DNA from 4 places in the Paenibacillus donghaensis genome. Region 1 is predicted to be linked to each of the others. Evidence: riboswitches for the same ligand, from Rfam matches in the RefSeq annotation. Region 1 holds a riboswitch; each other region holds the start of a gene.

What was found. Region 1 has a riboswitch for cyclic di-GMP ahead of B9T62_RS38075 (PA14 domain-containing protein). Riboswitches for the same ligand answer to the same signal wherever they lie in the genome.
Region 2: it holds a riboswitch for cyclic di-GMP, as region 1 does, so the genes downstream of both, B9T62_RS35365 (transglutaminase-like domain-containing protein) here and B9T62_RS38075 (PA14 domain-containing protein) in region 1, are expected to answer to the same signal.
Region 3: it holds a riboswitch for cyclic di-GMP, as region 1 does, so the genes downstream of both, B9T62_RS40335 (choice-of-anchor A family protein) here and B9T62_RS38075 (PA14 domain-containing protein) in region 1, are expected to answer to the same signal.
Region 4: it holds a riboswitch for cyclic di-GMP, as region 1 does, so the genes downstream of both, B9T62_RS02590 (S-layer homology domain-containing protein) here and B9T62_RS38075 (PA14 domain-containing protein) in region 1, are expected to answer to the same signal.

The regions. Positions count from the first base shown of each region.
Region 1 is NZ_CP021780.1:8,442,152-8,446,442, reverse strand. It holds gene B9T62_RS38085 (glycosyl hydrolase) at 1-327, opposite strand, end outside; gene B9T62_RS38075 (PA14 domain-containing protein) at 356-2,677, opposite strand; cyclic di-GMP riboswitch class I at 2,692-2,771, opposite strand; gene B9T62_RS38070 (sugar phosphate nucleotidyltransferase) at 2,909-4,282, opposite strand.
Region 2 is NZ_CP021780.1:7,796,172-7,800,462, reverse strand. It holds rRNA gene B9T62_RS35370 (16S ribosomal RNA) at 1-1,293, opposite strand, end outside; gene B9T62_RS35365 (transglutaminase-like domain-containing protein) at 1,716-2,525, opposite strand; cyclic di-GMP riboswitch class I at 2,539-2,619, opposite strand; cyclic di-GMP riboswitch class I at 2,704-2,785, opposite strand; gene B9T62_RS35360 (class D sortase) at 2,903-3,571, opposite strand; gene B9T62_RS35355 (GtrA family protein) at 3,587-3,991, opposite strand; gene B9T62_RS35350 (glycosyltransferase family 2 protein) at 3,981-4,291, opposite strand, start outside.
Region 3 is NZ_CP021780.1:7,626,725-7,631,015, reverse strand. It holds gene B9T62_RS40335 (choice-of-anchor A family protein) at 1-2,336, opposite strand, end outside; cyclic di-GMP riboswitch class I at 2,438-2,527, opposite strand; gene B9T62_RS34610 (YhjD family protein) at 3,129-3,530, shown strand; gene B9T62_RS34605 (family 43 glycosylhydrolase) at 3,669-4,291, opposite strand, start outside.
Region 4 is NZ_CP021780.1:646,303-650,593, forward strand. It holds gene B9T62_RS02575 (DUF3037 domain-containing protein) at 1-423, shown strand, start outside; gene B9T62_RS02580 (CHRD domain-containing protein) at 1,154-1,555, opposite strand; cyclic di-GMP riboswitch class I at 2,320-2,413, shown strand; gene B9T62_RS02590 (S-layer homology domain-containing protein) at 2,465-4,291, shown strand, end outside.

The DNA.
Region 1 (4,291 bases):
CAGCTCATAGCCGTGCAGCACGGCTTGTTTGCCTGTAGCGCTCTTAAGCTTGCTGTTGAATTCATCCGGGCTCTCCAAGTAATCATGCTGGCCGGAGAGGATTCCCTTGCCGCTTAAATTGACCAAATCACGCAGCAGCTCACTGGCTTCATCGGATGCTTCGGGATTTACGGGAGCTATCGGCGCAGATGCGGGAACCTTGACTTCCGTCAAGGTGATATCCCCTGACTCTGTCAGATTCCTCGCCTCTGTCCAGTGTAATAGGGTCACCATAAGAATAACCGGCAATAGGGTCGTCAACAGCATATATTTACGGTAATTCTTCAAAGTATTCCTCCTTCTAAGCGGCTGTAAGTCAAACACCTGCAGGAAGGAACAGCGCACTCGCTGGTACGGTTCCTTTGGACTGACTGGCGCTTTCCCACATCAGACGCACTCTGGCATCACCCTGGTTCTCATAATATTCAACCTTAATCTCATACAGCTGGCCTGCGCTTAGACTGATCTCACCCACACGTTCGGTGCCGCTCTGCTTGGTCCAGCTGTCGATGATCAGGCTGCCGTCCACCCAGACTCGGATGCCATCATCTGATGTGGTATAAATCTGGTAGGTTTCACTGTACTCAGGTTTGATCAGTCCGCTCCAGCGAACGGAGAAGAAATCAATCCCGAGCAACGGGTCCGGCGAATTTTGCCGCCAGTTGAAATCAAGCTTGGCATCTTCACGCATCAGCACCGGGCTGCCCGACAGCTGCATATTGCTGAAATATTCGCCATACAGACCGTTAGCGGCAGGAGCGGCAGCTTCGGGAGATGCAGCCTGCTCTGGCATCGGCAATGGCATTGGCTCAGGCTGAGCTTCCATAACCGGCGGTAAGCTTTCGGCGGGGACCGGTGTTGGCGCTGCGGCTGGTACCGGTGCAGGCGTTGAGTCCGGTGTTGGTGCTGCAGTTGGTGTAGGCGTGGGCACTAAGGTCGGTTCAGCTGTTGGTACGGGCGTAGGCGCAGGCGTGGATACAGCCATCTCAAGCGAATTCGCAGCAGAAGTTGCCCCGTTAAACAATGCGCTCGCCGGAACGGTTACCTTCGCCTGGCTGGGACTCTGCCACATCAGCTTCATGCGGGCATCGCCCTGGTTCTCGTAATACTCCACCTTGATGTTATGCAGTTGCCCGGCTTGCAGGGCAATCGTGCCCATTCGCTCGGTGCCGCTCTGCTTAGTCCAGCTGTCGATAATCAGGCTGTCGTCCATCCAGACGCGAATACCGTCATCCGATGCCGTATAGATCTGATAGGTTTCACTGTAGAGCGGCTTAATCTGGCCGCTCCAGCGAATGGAGAAGTAATCCACGCCAAGCGATGAATCGGGCGCGCCCTGACGCCAGTTGAAATCAATGTTCTTATCATTGCGCACCAGTACTGGCGTTCCGCTAAACTGCATATTTCTGAAGTATTCGCCCGTAAGCCCGCTGGCCGGAACTACCGGATTACCGTCTACAGGCATGGGAGTTGGTGAAGGTGCTGCCGTAACCACAGGTCTCGGAGCAGTGGTTGGTGTAGGTGTAGGTGTAGGTGCAGGCGTGGCTGTCACCACCGGTGTTGCCGCTGGAGTTGCCGTAGCAGTCGGGAGCACCCCCGATTTGTATTTATCCCGGGTCAGCGTATAACTACTGTTCATGAAAGCATGGATGGTTTCCGTGCTGTTTTTTTCATATAACATCTTTCCCCAGTTCATCATATATACCCACTCGCTCTGCGATTGCAGCAGCTTCGCGGTATCCGGCATTTCTCCGTTCTCCCCAATGGCAATCGGCTTGCCGGCGGCCAGACTGAGCAGGCTGTCATAATAGTTCTGCTGGTAATCATTTTCGTATATGTCTGCTGCAAGAATGTCCACCTTATCCGCCCCCGGATAGGAATGGGAGTAGGGATCAGACCATACATTAGGCGCATTCGGATTCCACACCCACAGCAAATTGTTCAATTTATGAACGTTAACAAAACGGTCATACATAATATTCCACAGGTCAGGGAAGTTCGTTTTGCGGCCCCACCAGAACCAGTCGCCATTCATCTCATGGTAGGGTCTCCACAATACCGGTACACCGGCATCACGCAAGCGTTTGAGAGATACCGCGACCTTGTCTAGCTGGGCAATCAGGTTATTATACTGAGGAGTGCCGGGAGTTACATATTTATTGAATTCGCTCTGACTAAGCCCTCTATGCACATTGGACCAGTCATAAGAGGTTCCGGGCAGATTGGCATGGAAGGTCATCGCTACAATCCCGCCGTTTCGGTTCCAGTTGATCGCACTGTTCACCACATTCTGGCGCTGCCAGGCCAAGGTGCCTTCGGTTTGCCCGCTGATTCCTCCCAGCTCATAGCCGTGAAGCGCAGCATATTGTCCGCTTGTATTCTTCAGCTTGTTGTTCATCTCGTCCGGGCTCTCCAGGTAGTCATGCTGGCCGGCAAGAATGCCTTGTCCGGACACAGCGTTCAGATATTCTAGTAGTTTAACTGCTTGGGGGGAAGCTTCACGGTTTACGGGGGGCATGGAATTTAGAGCCCCTGCATCTACAGAAGGAATCATCCCTCTGCCCCAGGGAATAGCAGTCATAAATAAGGCAACAGCGGCCACAATAAACAATAGTCGATACGTGCGGTAAGATCTCAATTTCATCTCTTCCTTTCGGTAGCCAGGCTGCCACTCTTGCGAAGGCCCTATAGCTTTGCGTCCCAGTCTTTCGACAGGTTTGCCTTTATCGTTATTGAAGGATTGATCCCTCTAACCGTAAGTATCGACTCTATTTAGTTTTTATTTAGGTCATTAATTGACTAATTTCGAAAAATAAGGCTTAAGACCTGTTTTGAATCCGTTTTATTTGTTTAAATAGTTAGTTTGGACCTAAGATATAAACTGCTGTAATTCGATATCTTCCCAGTTCAGGGTGATGCGGATATTATCCTCTTCCACCAGCTCCGAGCCAGTCTGGACCTCAATAAACTCCATATCCGTCACCGCCAGAATCGCATGCTTAGTGCCCTGCGGAATACGGACCACATCGCCCGCCTTCACATTATGCATCTTCTCATTCAGCACAATGCTCGCTTCTCCGCTGACGATTGTCCAGATCTCACTGCGCTTGTGATGCAGCTGATAGCTGATGTTCTTGCCCTCGGAGATAAAAATCCGCTTCGTCAGCACCTCATTGCCCTCATCATATTTCACATAATCAATCACTTTATAATGGCCCCAGCGGCGCTCCTCGTACATCGGTCTTTGTTCAAAAGCCTTCAGCACTTCCTTGATTCTCGGGCTTTCCGCCTTGTGGGTCACCAGAATGCCGTCCGGGCTGGCAGCAATGATCAGATCCTTCGCCCCGATCACCGTGATTGGAATATCCAGCTCATTGATCAGGCAGGTACCTTCCGAATCGGCGGTCACAAATCCTTTGCCCACATGGTTGCTGGTCATCTCCTCGGTCAGAGTGTTCCAGGTGCCAAGGTCTTTCCAGAATCCGTCGTACGGCTGCACCACGATATTCTCTTCCTTCTCTACCACTTCGTAGTCGAAGCTGATCGACGCCAGCAGCTTATATTGCTTCTGCAGTTCTTCATAATTCAGCGGCAGCCCCTTGCGCTGCAGGATATCAAGCAGATACCCCAAGCGGAAGGCAAACACGCCGCAGTTCCACAAGGCATTGCGGCTTATGAGCTCTTCGGCCTGCTTACGTTCCGGCTTCTCCTGAAAATGACTGACCTGCATGTACCCGCCCGGCCCGGCTTCGGCGCTGGTAGGGATAATATAGCCGTATTTCTCCGACGCGTGCTCCGGCACCACGCCAATCAGGGCCAGATTCGCCCCGCTATCCTGCATGGTCTGCTCCAGCTGGGCCACCGCCTGGAAGAAGGAAGCCTCCACATAGGGATCCACCGGCAGGATCGCTACCGTCTCGGCCGGGGATACACCAGCCACCGAATACAGATAGGCCGCTGTCAGCGCAATTGCCGGGAATGTGTCCCGCCGCGCCGGCTCCACAATAATCGGAACGTCATGCCCCAGCTGGCTCTGGATCATCTCCACCTGGCTGCGGCCTGTGGCCAGATAACTGGAATCCGCCATGCCGGTTTCCTGAAGCTGTCTCCATACCCGCTGAACCATCGATTCCGGTTCACCTGCGGGGTTTTCCAGTACCTTTAGGAATTGCTTCGAACGTGAATCGTTGGACAAAGGCCACAACCGTTTTCCTGAACCGCCTGACAAAAGTACCAGTTTCATAAGTGAACC
Region 2 (4,291 bases), 650 kb from region 1:
TTCGCTCCACCTCGCGGTTTCGCAGCCCTTTGTACCGGCCATTGTAGTACGTGTGTAGCCCAGGTCATAAGGGGCATGATGATTTGACGTCATCCCCACCTTCCTCCGGTTTGTCACCGGCAGTCTGCTTAGAGTGCCCACCATCATGTGCTGGCAACTAAGCATAAGGGTTGCGCTCGTTGCGGGACTTAACCCAACATCTCACGACACGAGCTGACGACAACCATGCACCACCTGTCTCCTCTGTCCCGAAGGCCGCTGCTATCTCTAGCAGATTCAGAGGGATGTCAAGACCTGGTAAGGTTCTTCGCGTTGCTTCGAATTAAACCACATACTCCACTGCTTGTGCGGGTCCCCGTCAATTCCTTTGAGTTTCAGTCTTGCGACCGTACTCCCCAGGCGGAGTGCTTACTGTGTTAACTTCGGCACCAAGGGTATCGAAACCCCTAACACCTAGCACTCATCGTTTACGGCGTGGACTACCAGGGTATCTAATCCTGTTTGCTCCCCACGCTTTCGCGCCTCAGCGTCAGTTACAGCCCAGAAAGTCGCCTTCGCCACTGGTGTTCCTCCACATATCTACGCATTTCACCGCTACACGTGGAATTCCACTTTCCTCTTCTGTACTCAAGCCACCCAGTTTCCAGTGCGACCTTAGGTTGAGCCCAAGGTTTAAACACCAGACTTAAATAGCCGCCTGCGCGCGCTTTACGCCCAATAATTCCGGACAACGCTTGCCCCCTACGTATTACCGCGGCTGCTGGCACGTAGTTAGCCGGGGCTTTCTTCTCAGGTACCGTCACTCCGGTAGCAGTTACTCTACCGGACGTTCTTCCCTGGCAACAGAGCTTTACGATCCGAAAACCTTCATCACTCACGCGGCATTGCTCCGTCAGGCTTTCGCCCATTGCGGAAGATTCCCTACTGCTGCCTCCCGTAGGAGTCTGGGCCGTGTCTCAGTCCCAGTGTGGCCGTTCACCCTCTCAGGTCGGCTACGCATCGTCGCCTTGGTGAGCCGTTACCTCACCAACTAGCTAATGCGCCGCAGGCCCATCCCTTAAGGGCAGATTGCTCCGCCTTTCATCCTCGGTTCAGGAGAACCAAGGAATTATCCGGTATTAGCTACCGTTTCCGGTAGTTATCCCAGGCTAAGGGGCAGGTTGCCTACGTGTTACTCACCCGTCCGCCGCTGAATCCTGTTGAAAGCAAGCTTTCAACAAAACTCCGCTCGACTTGCATGTATTAGGCATGCCGCCAGCGTTCGTCCTGAGCCAGGATCAAACTCTCCAAATTGGTTTTATCGGATAAATCCGATAAAGTATTGAAAAGAGCGATATGCTCAATTTGAAACATCTGACGAGAATTTGCATTCTCTACCGACAAGCTTCACTTGCGTGAAACTCATCTTCTTTTGGATTTTACTTTCGTAAAATCCCACTCACTCGTTGTTCAGTTTTCAAAGATCAAGTTCTCGTTGTCAGTGATGTTTGCGTCACCAGCAACTCTTATAATATATCATATTGTTTCGGGCGATGCAAGCTTTATTTTTGAGAACAATTTATCAAGTTAATCATTCTCTAAATTTCCTGACACGCTCTAACAACGCTTACCTATAATACCCCATCCCCCTAGTAAAAAGCAACCCCTAATTCAAAAGAAAAACAACCCGCTTAAAATTCAGCAGGTTGTTTATTATAAACTAATGTTGTATCCGTTTAGTAGAACTTCACTGCGCTATATTTACTGGCAACCTTGGTCAATTCGTTTGATTTGCCGTTCTTGCCCAGACCTGCATCAACAGTTGTATCAATAATAACCCATTTGCCATCAAGGAATACTTCATTCCAAGCGTGATATTGAGCTACATAACTAGTATTCCCCATAACCAGCTTGGCAGGGATGTCCACACTGCGCAGCATAGCTGCAAACAGGGAAGAATAATCATAGCAAATGCCTTTCTTGCTGGTAAGGGTGTTGTCGATATTGGGAATGTAATCTGTTGTTACACTGTTTGCGAGTGAATAATCATATTTCACATTCTCCACAACGTAGTTATAGATAGCCTTGACTTTCTCTTGATCAGTCGTCTTGCCTTGGGTAAGCTGTTTGGCTTTGAGGATAGCTTTATCTGAGGAGTTCCATTTCACATTCTGAACGGAGCTCAAATATACGGAGTTCTTGTTATTGGTTGATACATCCACTACTTCGCTGTGGACTGCTTTGTATTTGTTACCAGTGGTGTTCTCTAGGACAGATACCTTGTAAGAGCCATCTCCCTGCTGCAGCGGAAAAGATTCTGCCTTGTTGGAGCTGTAGAGATTGTAAGTATAACTACTGTTGTCCTTGGTTATCATGACCTTGATACGCTTGTCCTTAGGAACGTCATAGTTAATTCCGATTACCCCTTGGTTCAGGTTGGATGTGTTCAGCCAGTTGGAATCTACACTAGCGGCTTCAACCGTAGTGCTATGAAAGGACGCTGTTACTACAAACAATGATATTAACACAGCATAAAATTTCTTCATGGATAAAACTCCTTTCGGTAGCTGGCTGCCATCCTTACGGGAAGGCCCTTTAGCTTTGCGTCCCTGCCTTTCGACAGGTTTGCCGTTATCGTATAAGCTTTATCTACTACAGCTTGTACACTATGGATTAAATTAATAGGATAGATTTCCTATTGAGCAAACAAAAAAAGCCTCATCTTTCGGTAGCTGGCTGCCATCCTTGTGGAAAAGGCCCTTTAGCTTTGCGTCCCTGCCTTTCGACAGGTTTGCCGTTATCGTGTTTAGCTTTTATAGTCTAATTCTATCATATTTTTGTTTATATACAAGAGTCCAAGCACTAGTTTCCTAGCATTATATTTAAAATTTGCCGTTTGATCTGTTTCAACGGGACCTTGGATCTATGGATTGGGTAATTTGGCATGTACAATCAACCGGTGGGTAGGATTTACAAGTGGATCACATGTAATCAACGTAAGAATAGAGTCCTTATCATTGCCGTTAAGCACGGATACATCCGTGGGTTCTACGACGGAAATATTGTACACCTCGTAATTATAGGTCTTATCCTTCGTCCTCACGGTGATGGTATCACCCATCTCCACCTCATTTAGCCTGTTAAACAGCCGACCTGTAGTTCTGGCCCTATGCGCAGCTATCGCTGCATTGCCCTTCTCCCCCAATGAAGCCGTCTCCTTCATGTGAGCCGCTGCATGCTTCATATTTGCTTGAGTCGCACCCTCCAGAACGGGAAGCTTCAGATCAATCTTGTCAATTTCTATAATAGCCATCACTTGTCCGCCCGGCTCCATCGTTTCCTGCTTGGTCTCCTTCTGAGCCTGGTCTGCCTCATTGAGAGCGGACTCATCCGCCAGCACCCTGGTCACTTCAGCGTAACTGCTGGTTAAGCCCGACTGTGCCTGCGGCTCACTGTCACTATTGTCACTGTAGCTCTGCAGAGCGTCCTCGAGCAGCTTATCCTGCTGCCTGTCGTTATACCATTCATTGGCCTTGGGAAATAAAATCACAAGAATCCCGGCCAAAATAAGAAAATACGATAGTTTGCGCATTCTTCTCCCACCTCCTTAGAAGACCCATTTGCGGCTTCCCACAAAATTAATAATAACAGTAACAAACGTAACCAGCACCTTGGCCAGCAGTACCTGAATCTGAAGCTTGTCTGTCAGCAGATGCATCAGCAGCAGTGAAATCCCGAGCACAACCAGATTCAGCATGATAAACCTCACCAGCTGCATCCGGTCAAACCCTTCGCCGGCTACGCGGCTGCGGTCCTTGAAGGTGACTTTTTTGTTCAGTATGAAGCTGTTTGCCGTACCCGCACTATAGGAGATAACCTGGGCCAATGAATAGGCCATCCCCAAAGAATGCAGCAAGGTGAAAATCACGAAATCAATCAGCGTGTTCACCAGGCCTACAGCATTGAACTTCAGAAACTGGATCACTCCGGCGCGGAGATTCTTATCTGACATGCTCCTCTTCCTTCCGGTTGTCCATGGACTCATTCTCTGCATACCCTTGGGTCTCACGTACAATATACAAGGGTCTGTCCTTGGATTCATCATAGATTCGTCCGATATATTCACCGATCACGCCCAGCAGCATCAGCACAATTCCATTAAAGAGCAGGTTGACGCCGACAATGGAGGCCCAGCCCGGAATCGTCCAGGAGGTGAACATCTTCTGAAAGAGCACAAAGAACAGATAGATGAAGCTGGAGAAGGATAGGAAGAATCCGATATAGGAAGCGATTTTGAGCGGCTTATGGGAGA
Region 3 (4,291 bases), 820 kb from region 1:
GGTTCTGGTGTTGCTGTCGGTGCTGGTGTTGCTGTCGGTTCTGGTGTTGGTGCTACCGTCGGTGTCGGTGTTGGTGCTACCGTCGGTGTCGGTGTTGGTGCTACCGTCGGCGTCGGTGTTGGCTCTGCCGTCGGTGTCGGCGTTGGTGCTGCCGTCGGTGTCGGTGTTGGTGCTACCGTCGGTGTCGGTGTTGGTGCTACCGTCGGTGTCGGTGTTGGCTCTGCCGTTGGCGTCGGCGTTGGTGCTACCGTCGGTGTAGGTGTTGGCTCTGCCGTCGGTGTCGGCGTTGGTGCTACCGTCGGTGTCGGCGTTGGTGCTACCGTCGGTGTCGGTGTTGGTGCTACCGTCGGTGTCGGTGTTGGTGCTGCCGTCGGCGTCGGTGTTGGCTCTGCCGTCGGTGTCGGCGTTGGTGCTGCCGTTGGTGTCGGTGTTGGTGCTACCGTCGGTGTCGGTGTTGGTGCTGCCGTTGGCGTCGGCGTTGGTGCTGCCGTTGGCGTTGGTGCTACCGTCGGTGTCGGTGTTGGCTCTGCCGTCGGCGTCGGCGTTGGTGCTACCGTCGGTGTCGGTGTTGGCTCTGCCGTCGGTGTCGGCGTTGGTGCTACCGTCGGTGTCGGTGTTGGCTCTACCGTCGGTGTTGGCTCTACCGTCGGTGTCGGTGTTGGTGTTGGTGCTATCGTCGGTGTCGGTGTTGGTGCTGCCGTCGGCGTCGGTGTTGGCTCTGCCGTCGGTGTCGGCGTTGGTGCTGCCGTCGGCGTCGGTGCTACCGTCGGTGTCGGTGTTGGCTCTACCGTCGGTGTCGGTGTTGGTGCTACCGTCGGTGTCGGCGTTGGTGCTACCGTCGGTGTCGGTGTTGGCTTTACTGTCGGTGTTGGCTTCACTGTCGGTGTTGGCTTCACTGTCGGTGTCGGCTTCACTGTCGGTGTCGGCTTCACTGTCGGTGTCGGCTTCACTGTCGGTGTTGGCTTCACTGTTGGTGTCGGCTTCACTGTCGGTGTTGGTTTCACCGTCGGTGTTGGCTTCACTGTTGGTGTCGGCTTCACTGTCGGTGTTGGCTTCACCGTTGGCGTTGGCTTTACTGTCGGTGTTGGCTTCACTGTTGGTGTCGGCTTCACTGTCGGTGTTGGCTTCACCGTTGGTGTTGGCTTCACTGTCGGTGTTGGACACGGCGTAGCCGTTGGCTTCGGCGTGGCCGTTGGTTTCGGCGTAGCCGTTGGTTTCGGCGTAGCCGTTGGTTTCGGTGTTGCCGTTGGTGCTGGTGTTGCTGTTGGTGCTGGTGTTGCCGTTGGTGCTGGTGTTGCTGTTGGTGCTGGTGTTGCCGTCGGTTTTGGTGTTGCTGTTGGTGCTGGTGTTGCTGTTGGTGTTGCCGTCGGTTTTGGCGTTACTGTCGGTTTCGGCGTTACCGTTGGTGTTGCCGTCGGTTTTGGCGTGGCCGTTGGTTTTGGTGTTACTGTCGGTGTTGGTGTCGGCGTTGTTCCCGGATCATCGCCATCATACGGGTGATGGTGGAACTCTCCGTAGGCTCCTTTTATTGAAGCGGCGACCATCGTGCCATTAATCTGTCCATTGTTGAATTCAACCGCTGCACGCGGAGCAAGCATACTGCCCATAATATTGATGCCGCCTAATTCCATCTGGCTGGCCTGGTACACATTAAACAAGATTTTTCTGCTGTTGAGAGTGTTGTTGGGAAGAAAAGCAAAATTCTTCATATTTACGCTGGAACCGCTGATATTAATAATTGCTGTAGAACCTGAAGGAATGTTGATGGTGAAGCTAGTACTGCTGGATACATTGCTGCCCAGTACATCAAAGACATTAACACCTGGTTCGGTACCCGTTAAGGTAAGACCGCCATGTTTGAATTCAGTGCTGCCCGTTGCGGGATGAGCTGCAAGCTCATCTGACTTCGCACGCAAGGATTGGAAGGCAGCGGAGAAATCAATCGGGTAGCCCGTCGTCCTCGTTCCACCCTTCATAAGCGTTACATCACCGCTAAACTTCCCCCCATGCACAATGTTTCCATACACAGATCCGCCATTAAAAGCGAGATCCCCGCCTACAACAAGTGTGTGTGCCGATGGAATCTCGCCATCTGACAACCTGTCGCCCACGCTATAATTAGAAACATGCACATTGCCACCCGCAGCCATCCTCCCCTCTGTGTCTGAAAGGGTGGTGATATCCCCCAGCACAAACACATTGTATTTGCCGGCGATTCCCAGCAACGAAGAACCGCTTGCTCTGACAACACCATTACCCAGAGTGAAAAAACCACTGGTCGCCAGAACTATAGCCAGCGTTAACGAGAGCGCCGCTTTCAATTTTTTTCTCAGCATGAACACCTCCTAATAAAATATAATATTCGGAACAATGAATAGAACCGCCCGTCTCTTAAACTGCAAAATAAAAAGACTGCCACGAAGTAGATTTCTCTCTTCATGGCAGTCGGACGATCATTGCGCTAATACGGCGCTTTAGACTCCTGGCTTTGCGTCCCGTCCTTTCGAACGGTTTGCGATTATACATGATTATGTTATGGAGTCGCTTCAATTATGTATGAAATCATCGGGTCTATGACATTTGTTACTTTTGAACTAAACATAGTGTATCTGCTCTCCCCATGTATTGTCAATCTATTCCTTTTAAAACTTTTTCGCAGGTGTAATCCTTGCTCCCTCGGAAAATAAAGCGCTTCCAAAACTATCGCTGAATCCTTATTATATCCCTATTACCCTGGAATTTCGTCAGCGTCCTACAGCATGAGCAGGAGTCAACAGGTCCAAAGTCTCATCCAATTAAGTGCCGCCCACTTCCCAAGCGAACTGCTTATTAGAGCAGCTGGAACCAGCCAATCAACGACATCCACAGCGGAACGCTCAAGCACAGACCAAACATTAATCCACGGCGAAGGTTGCCTTCATGATTCATCCTCATTTTCTTTTTGCTCCTTTGGCCCATCAGCCCGATATATATTACTTTTTATTATTTCAATTTTAATATAAATGTATTCAACACTATTTGTTGTGAACAATGTCACATTATTTGAACTGTTTAGAAATACCATTGATTATTTTTCAGCAAAGAGGTTATGATACGAATATACGTTCGTATATTAGGTGGTGAAGGTTATGCACAGAGCAGACAGCAGGGACCATATGCTCGTGAAGTCCTATATTCTGCTTCCGCTGATCTTAAGTGCTTTTGAGCGGGATAGCGCCATCATGTCGGCACATCTGCGTACACCCGCCCCCTACCTGGAAGCCCTGAAGATCGCATCGTCCACAGCTACGGTAGACCTAAGAGACGTCCGGCAAGAAATGAGAACACGCGGAATCAAAGTATATGAGCAACATCGGCTTAAGATCGGCATTGAAGCAAAGTTTATCTGCAGGGGGTACCATGACCGCATGCTGCTGCTGAACGATATTATCGCCGCCCAGGCCGCAATCCATATGCGCCGCTATCTGGGTCTGGATATTTCTTCTTACAAGAGCTATGAGGAGCAATATCAGCTAAAGTCAAAAAAATAGGCCCCACCTTCTCCGGCAGGACCTGTCAACTATATACAAAACACTGGGGGTGTTTGGTAGTTCTTAGTATATCCCCCTAACCTGAAAACAAGCTGATTATCACATGAAAATAACATTAATTTTTTGAGTCCTAATTACCTAATCCACAGCTACAAAAGGACGTCCATCAGCAAACTGCACCACTGCCACACAGGTTTCACGCATCAGGCTGTGCTCGGGATCGGCAAGCCGGTGGTAGACCAGGTACCAGTCCTCTCCATGAGTGGTTAGTGAGGCATGTCCTGTACCCACCGCCTGCTCTGAAGCGAGCGTCAGCCGATTATTCTCGGGAACCTCGTAAGGACCGTAGATATGGCTGCTGAACGCATAAGCAATCTGGTAACGCGGATCACGGGTATCGTAATTGCTCCAGGTCAGCCAGTATAATCCGTCTTTTCTCTGCAGATGCGGCCCTTCATTGTAGATGGAAATGTCGAATTGTGCCGGATCGGCGCCCTTCGCCCGGTAGATCTGGTCCGAGAGCGGCAACGGCTCGCCTGCAAAAGAAATCATATCCTCCGCCAGCGGCGCAATCCAGCATTTCCCCTGGCCCCAGAGCAGATAAGGCTGTCCGTCCTCGTCCACGAACAGATCGGCATCAATGGATTGGCAAGCGTATTGGTCCTTGGTAATCAGCGGACGCCCCAGCAGATCCTTGAAGGGACCGGTAGGCGTATCGGATACGGCCACTCCTATCTGTGCTTCCGCCGTGAAATACATAT
Region 4 (4,291 bases), 750 kb from region 1:
GAAGTGTTTAATCAAAAAAAGTGGATAGGAACAAAGATAAAACCCAACGTAAAAATTCATCCAATAAAAGACATTAGTAATATGCACTTTACAGTTGATTATGTATTTAAAAATGGAGTGTGGAATCTCATTCAAACCTTTCCATCAAATTCAACTCCTGACAAACTAACAGAATGGTTTTCTAAAACAAACACAATGCTTGATAATTATAAACAGGACTCAGGATTCTTTTTAATATATGATCTAAATGATCACTTAAATAAAGATAGAACAATTGATGACATGGTTCACTTTTTTGAAAAGAAAGATAATAGGATTTCCCCTGTAGCAATTGAATCAGAAGCTTTTAATAAACTTTGCCTTAAAGTTGAAACTGAAGCAAAAGATATTACCTTATATGAATCAGAACTTATTGCTATGTAAAACTAAGAATTTTTGTAAGGCGTTGGTACAACCTCATTATAACGTATCTGTCGGACTTTCTCTGAGGAGAGAAGCCAGAAAATGCCTGTAGGATTTTGTCCTAAGCGTGGTCAAACGGATAAACCTCCGAAATAATAGTGATTGATTGGACGTAAAAAAGAGCAGGAATGTAAGGCTTCTGCTCAAATCTATTTGCTAACATTTTTGCTAACATGGCTGCATATACAAATTTCTGAACGCAGAGACTATAGAACACAAAAGGTGCCTTTAACCCGCATGGTTAAAGGCTTTATGCTCGAACTTCCCATAGCGTAGAAAAGGGTCTACGAAGACCATTTCAGGACTTAAAATCCTGCGGTAGGTAACTACAATACGGGTTCGACCCCCGTCCTCGACATCAGAACGTTTTAACCCGTTGCATCAACGTTAAATGAGCGTCAGGTATACGCTAATCCTGTGTACTTGCGCGAATACGGTTAGCTGACGCACAGAACTCGATCGCCTGCCGTTCATTACAAATGGAAGATTGTTTGGCCAGAATTACGAAGATTAGCGCTTACAATTCGTGGAAAAAGGTGTTGACACGGTTCGGCTCCATACCATTCCATTGCAAAAAGCATCGATCCAGTGGATCGATGCTTTTTGCATGTGGAGAGCGGTCGATTCTGCAACCAGCGTGAAGGTACTCTCTGCGTGAGGAGCACGTTTATTTCAATTATTCATGTATGATTTACGAAATAACTTGGCCGCGGATTTCTCCATTTGGATTTTGTATGGTGTGTACATTGACATAAGCATTGCCTCTTTCAAATTCACGGACTAGATCGCGGATCGTCTTCCCATTTAGAGGGCCGACTAAATCATTGCGAGTCAGAGTCCCACGAATAACTCCTCGTCTTACGGAAATTCCAAATTTCGACGGGCCGAATAGAAAGGCGACTACAGGACCGTTTTCACCTCTTCGCCCAAGATGAATATGGGCTTGTGTTACTCGGTTTATATTTCGGATGACAATTCTAAATACTAATTTATCACCAGCACGGTTAAGCTGAAAAAAAGCATTTCCTGTAGAGATTGTCCTTACAGGAGGGACTTCGTTTCTTCCTTTCAAGAAAGCCCTAAACGCTTTGATATTCCTCACCCCTTTTCGTTGATACGGTATTATATTCCGTGTGGAAGGAGGGGATTGTTCATCCGTCTAGGGTTGATGGATTTTTTGTGAATGAATAGGGGGATACTCGGGTGACATCAACGTAGGCAGCCCGTCTGATGTACTGCGAATTATGAGGTCCCCCTTTTTTTCCATATGTTGCTCGTCCGAGACTGTCATACCACACTGCGCGACAAGGAGACTTAGAATAACAAATGAAGGCTGCCACCAGTAACCCGCGCTTAACTTTCAGACTCTTGCGGACTCAGCAGCCCCTATTTGCTGTAAAAAGGCTGTTTTGCAGGATTAACGGACTCAGGAGCCCCTATTCAAGCGAAAATCCACTATTTAGGGCCTATTTTGCCGACATAGCGGCTATGCGGTCCGCTAGACTCCAAACCATGGCAGCAATGAGGAAATAGGAGCTATAGGGTCCGTTAGGACGTGGGTTATCTGAAGTTCGGGTGGGGGAGGGTTTGGGTTAAGGTAGCGTGATCCCACAACCTTCTCGAGTAACCTTCTATATCCTCGCAGGGTCCTAAGTAGTAACCGATTACTAAACTAAAGGCTGAGGACTGTCTTATCCGCACGATATGCGGTAAGATAGTCCCTTTTTACTCATTTTAATCCCATAAAAAGGTATAAATAGAACATCTTAATTTTACAGGAATAAATTCCGATAATGAAAGAGTCCTGTACATCAAAACTCGCACCTACAAAATCAAAAAGGGACATAAAAACCGAGTTTGGAACAAAGGCAAATCCGTACGAAAGTCGGAGACGCAAAGCCACGGGTCTACTTCATCCAAGGGAGGATGTTAAGACAGCCGGGCCACTCAAGGCACTTGGTTATTTGGCGTGCCTACAAATAGCGCTGGGGGAGAGAAGTGAATGAGGTTTAGAAGGGATATGAAGTTGTCGCGGTCGGTTGTGGCCGCAGTGGTGGCGGTGTGTATGCTTGCGGGGCTGTTCATCAGTAGTCTTAGCATGAAGGAGGTTTCGGCAGCCGGGACAGATCCGGGCAGAACGGACTATAGCATATCCGGAGACCGGATTGTATGGCTGGAAGCAGGTGCGAACGGTGTGAAACAGGTGTACGCGCTGAATCAGAGCAGTGGTGCAGGTACTGTGCTTACGACGAGTTCATCCGCCAAGGATGCGCCTTATATGAGCGGAAACGTTGCAGTGTGGGCGGATAAGGGAACGGAGCAGGAATCCTCCTTGAACTGGGACATCTATAGTTCCGATCTGGAGACAGGCACCCGCAGGAAGCTTAATCAGCAGTCCGGACAATATGGCAATCCAACTACGGATGGAGTTGGCGTGGTCTGGTATGAGCGCAAGCATTACGGCAGCATGATCTATCATGATCTGGCAACGGGCGTTGAAGCTGATCTCGGCGAAGGTCGATTCCCGGTGCTGGCCGGTGGAAATGTGGTGTATAAGAATGCCCGTGACGGAGGCCTCGGTCTGCTGAATTTGAGCAGCGGAGTTACGCGTGCGATTGTTAGCCTGGGCGGAGCTAGCTATGTGGACTGGTTTGTTTTTAACGGGAGCTATGTGCTGTTCAAGCAAAAAAACGGCGCCTCCGAGAGCAAATATGTGCTTATGAATATCAAGGATCTGACTGCTCAGCCTGTGGATCTCACTGAGATGAAGCCTGGAGGAACAGAGTATGCCTTCATGTCCATAGGTGAGGGGCAAGCGGTGTTTCAAGAGGAAGTGGACGGTGCTGTCACGCTGCAGCAAGTAAACCTCTCTACATATGCAGTAAAACCGCTGCCAGGATTAGAGCCGGGAGCAAAGCTGATCGGAATAAGCGGGGATAAGCTGCTCTATAGCAACAAGGATGACTACATAGAATCGATTGACTTGAAAGAAGGATCAACCAATCCAAGTCCGGAAACGACTCCATCCCCAGGCACAAACCCAGATCCTGGAACAAACCCAGATCCTGGCACAAGCCCAAATCCAGGTACAAGCCCAAATCCGGGAACAAACCCAAATCCAGGTACAGCCCCGAACACGGGTTTAATCCCGGAAGTGAAGATCCCTGTGGTAACCGGAGCCAAGGATAGTCAGGTAATCGGAAGTGCTGGAGGTACCTTGTCCGTACTGAATGGCTGGGCGCGGCTGGAGATTTCAGCAGGAACATTCCCGGACAACACCAGCGTAAGCTTGGCTCAGGCTGAGCTGGAGACAGAGGTACTGCTCGACTCAAGTGGCCACAAACTGCTGAAGGCAGGTTCCGCCTGGCAGGTACAAGCAAGTGCTCCATTCCTAATTCCGGCCAAGCTGGCGGTAGGGTATCCGAAGGAAGAACCTTGGACGGCAGAGCGTGAGAAGCTTGGAATCTACAGCTACAATCCGGCAAAAGGCATCTGGAGCTATATTGGCGGAGTGACTGCGGCGGAAGACGGCTTCGTAGAGGCCAGGATTGCAGCTTCTGGACTGTATGCGATAATGCTGCGCGAAGCTAAATTCACAGATATGTCAGGCCACTGGGCACAGCAAGCCGTAGAGGTGCTGGCGGCAAGAGGAATTGTGAATGGGATGAACGGCACCCTATATGCGCCAAAAGGCATCCTGACCCGGGCTGAATTCACCAAGCTGCTGGCAGCAGCTCTTCAATTGCAGCCGCTGCAGCCAGATACGCCGACCTTCCGTGATGTTTCAGCTGCGAACTGGTCCTATGCTTATGTGGAAGCGGCAGCGTCG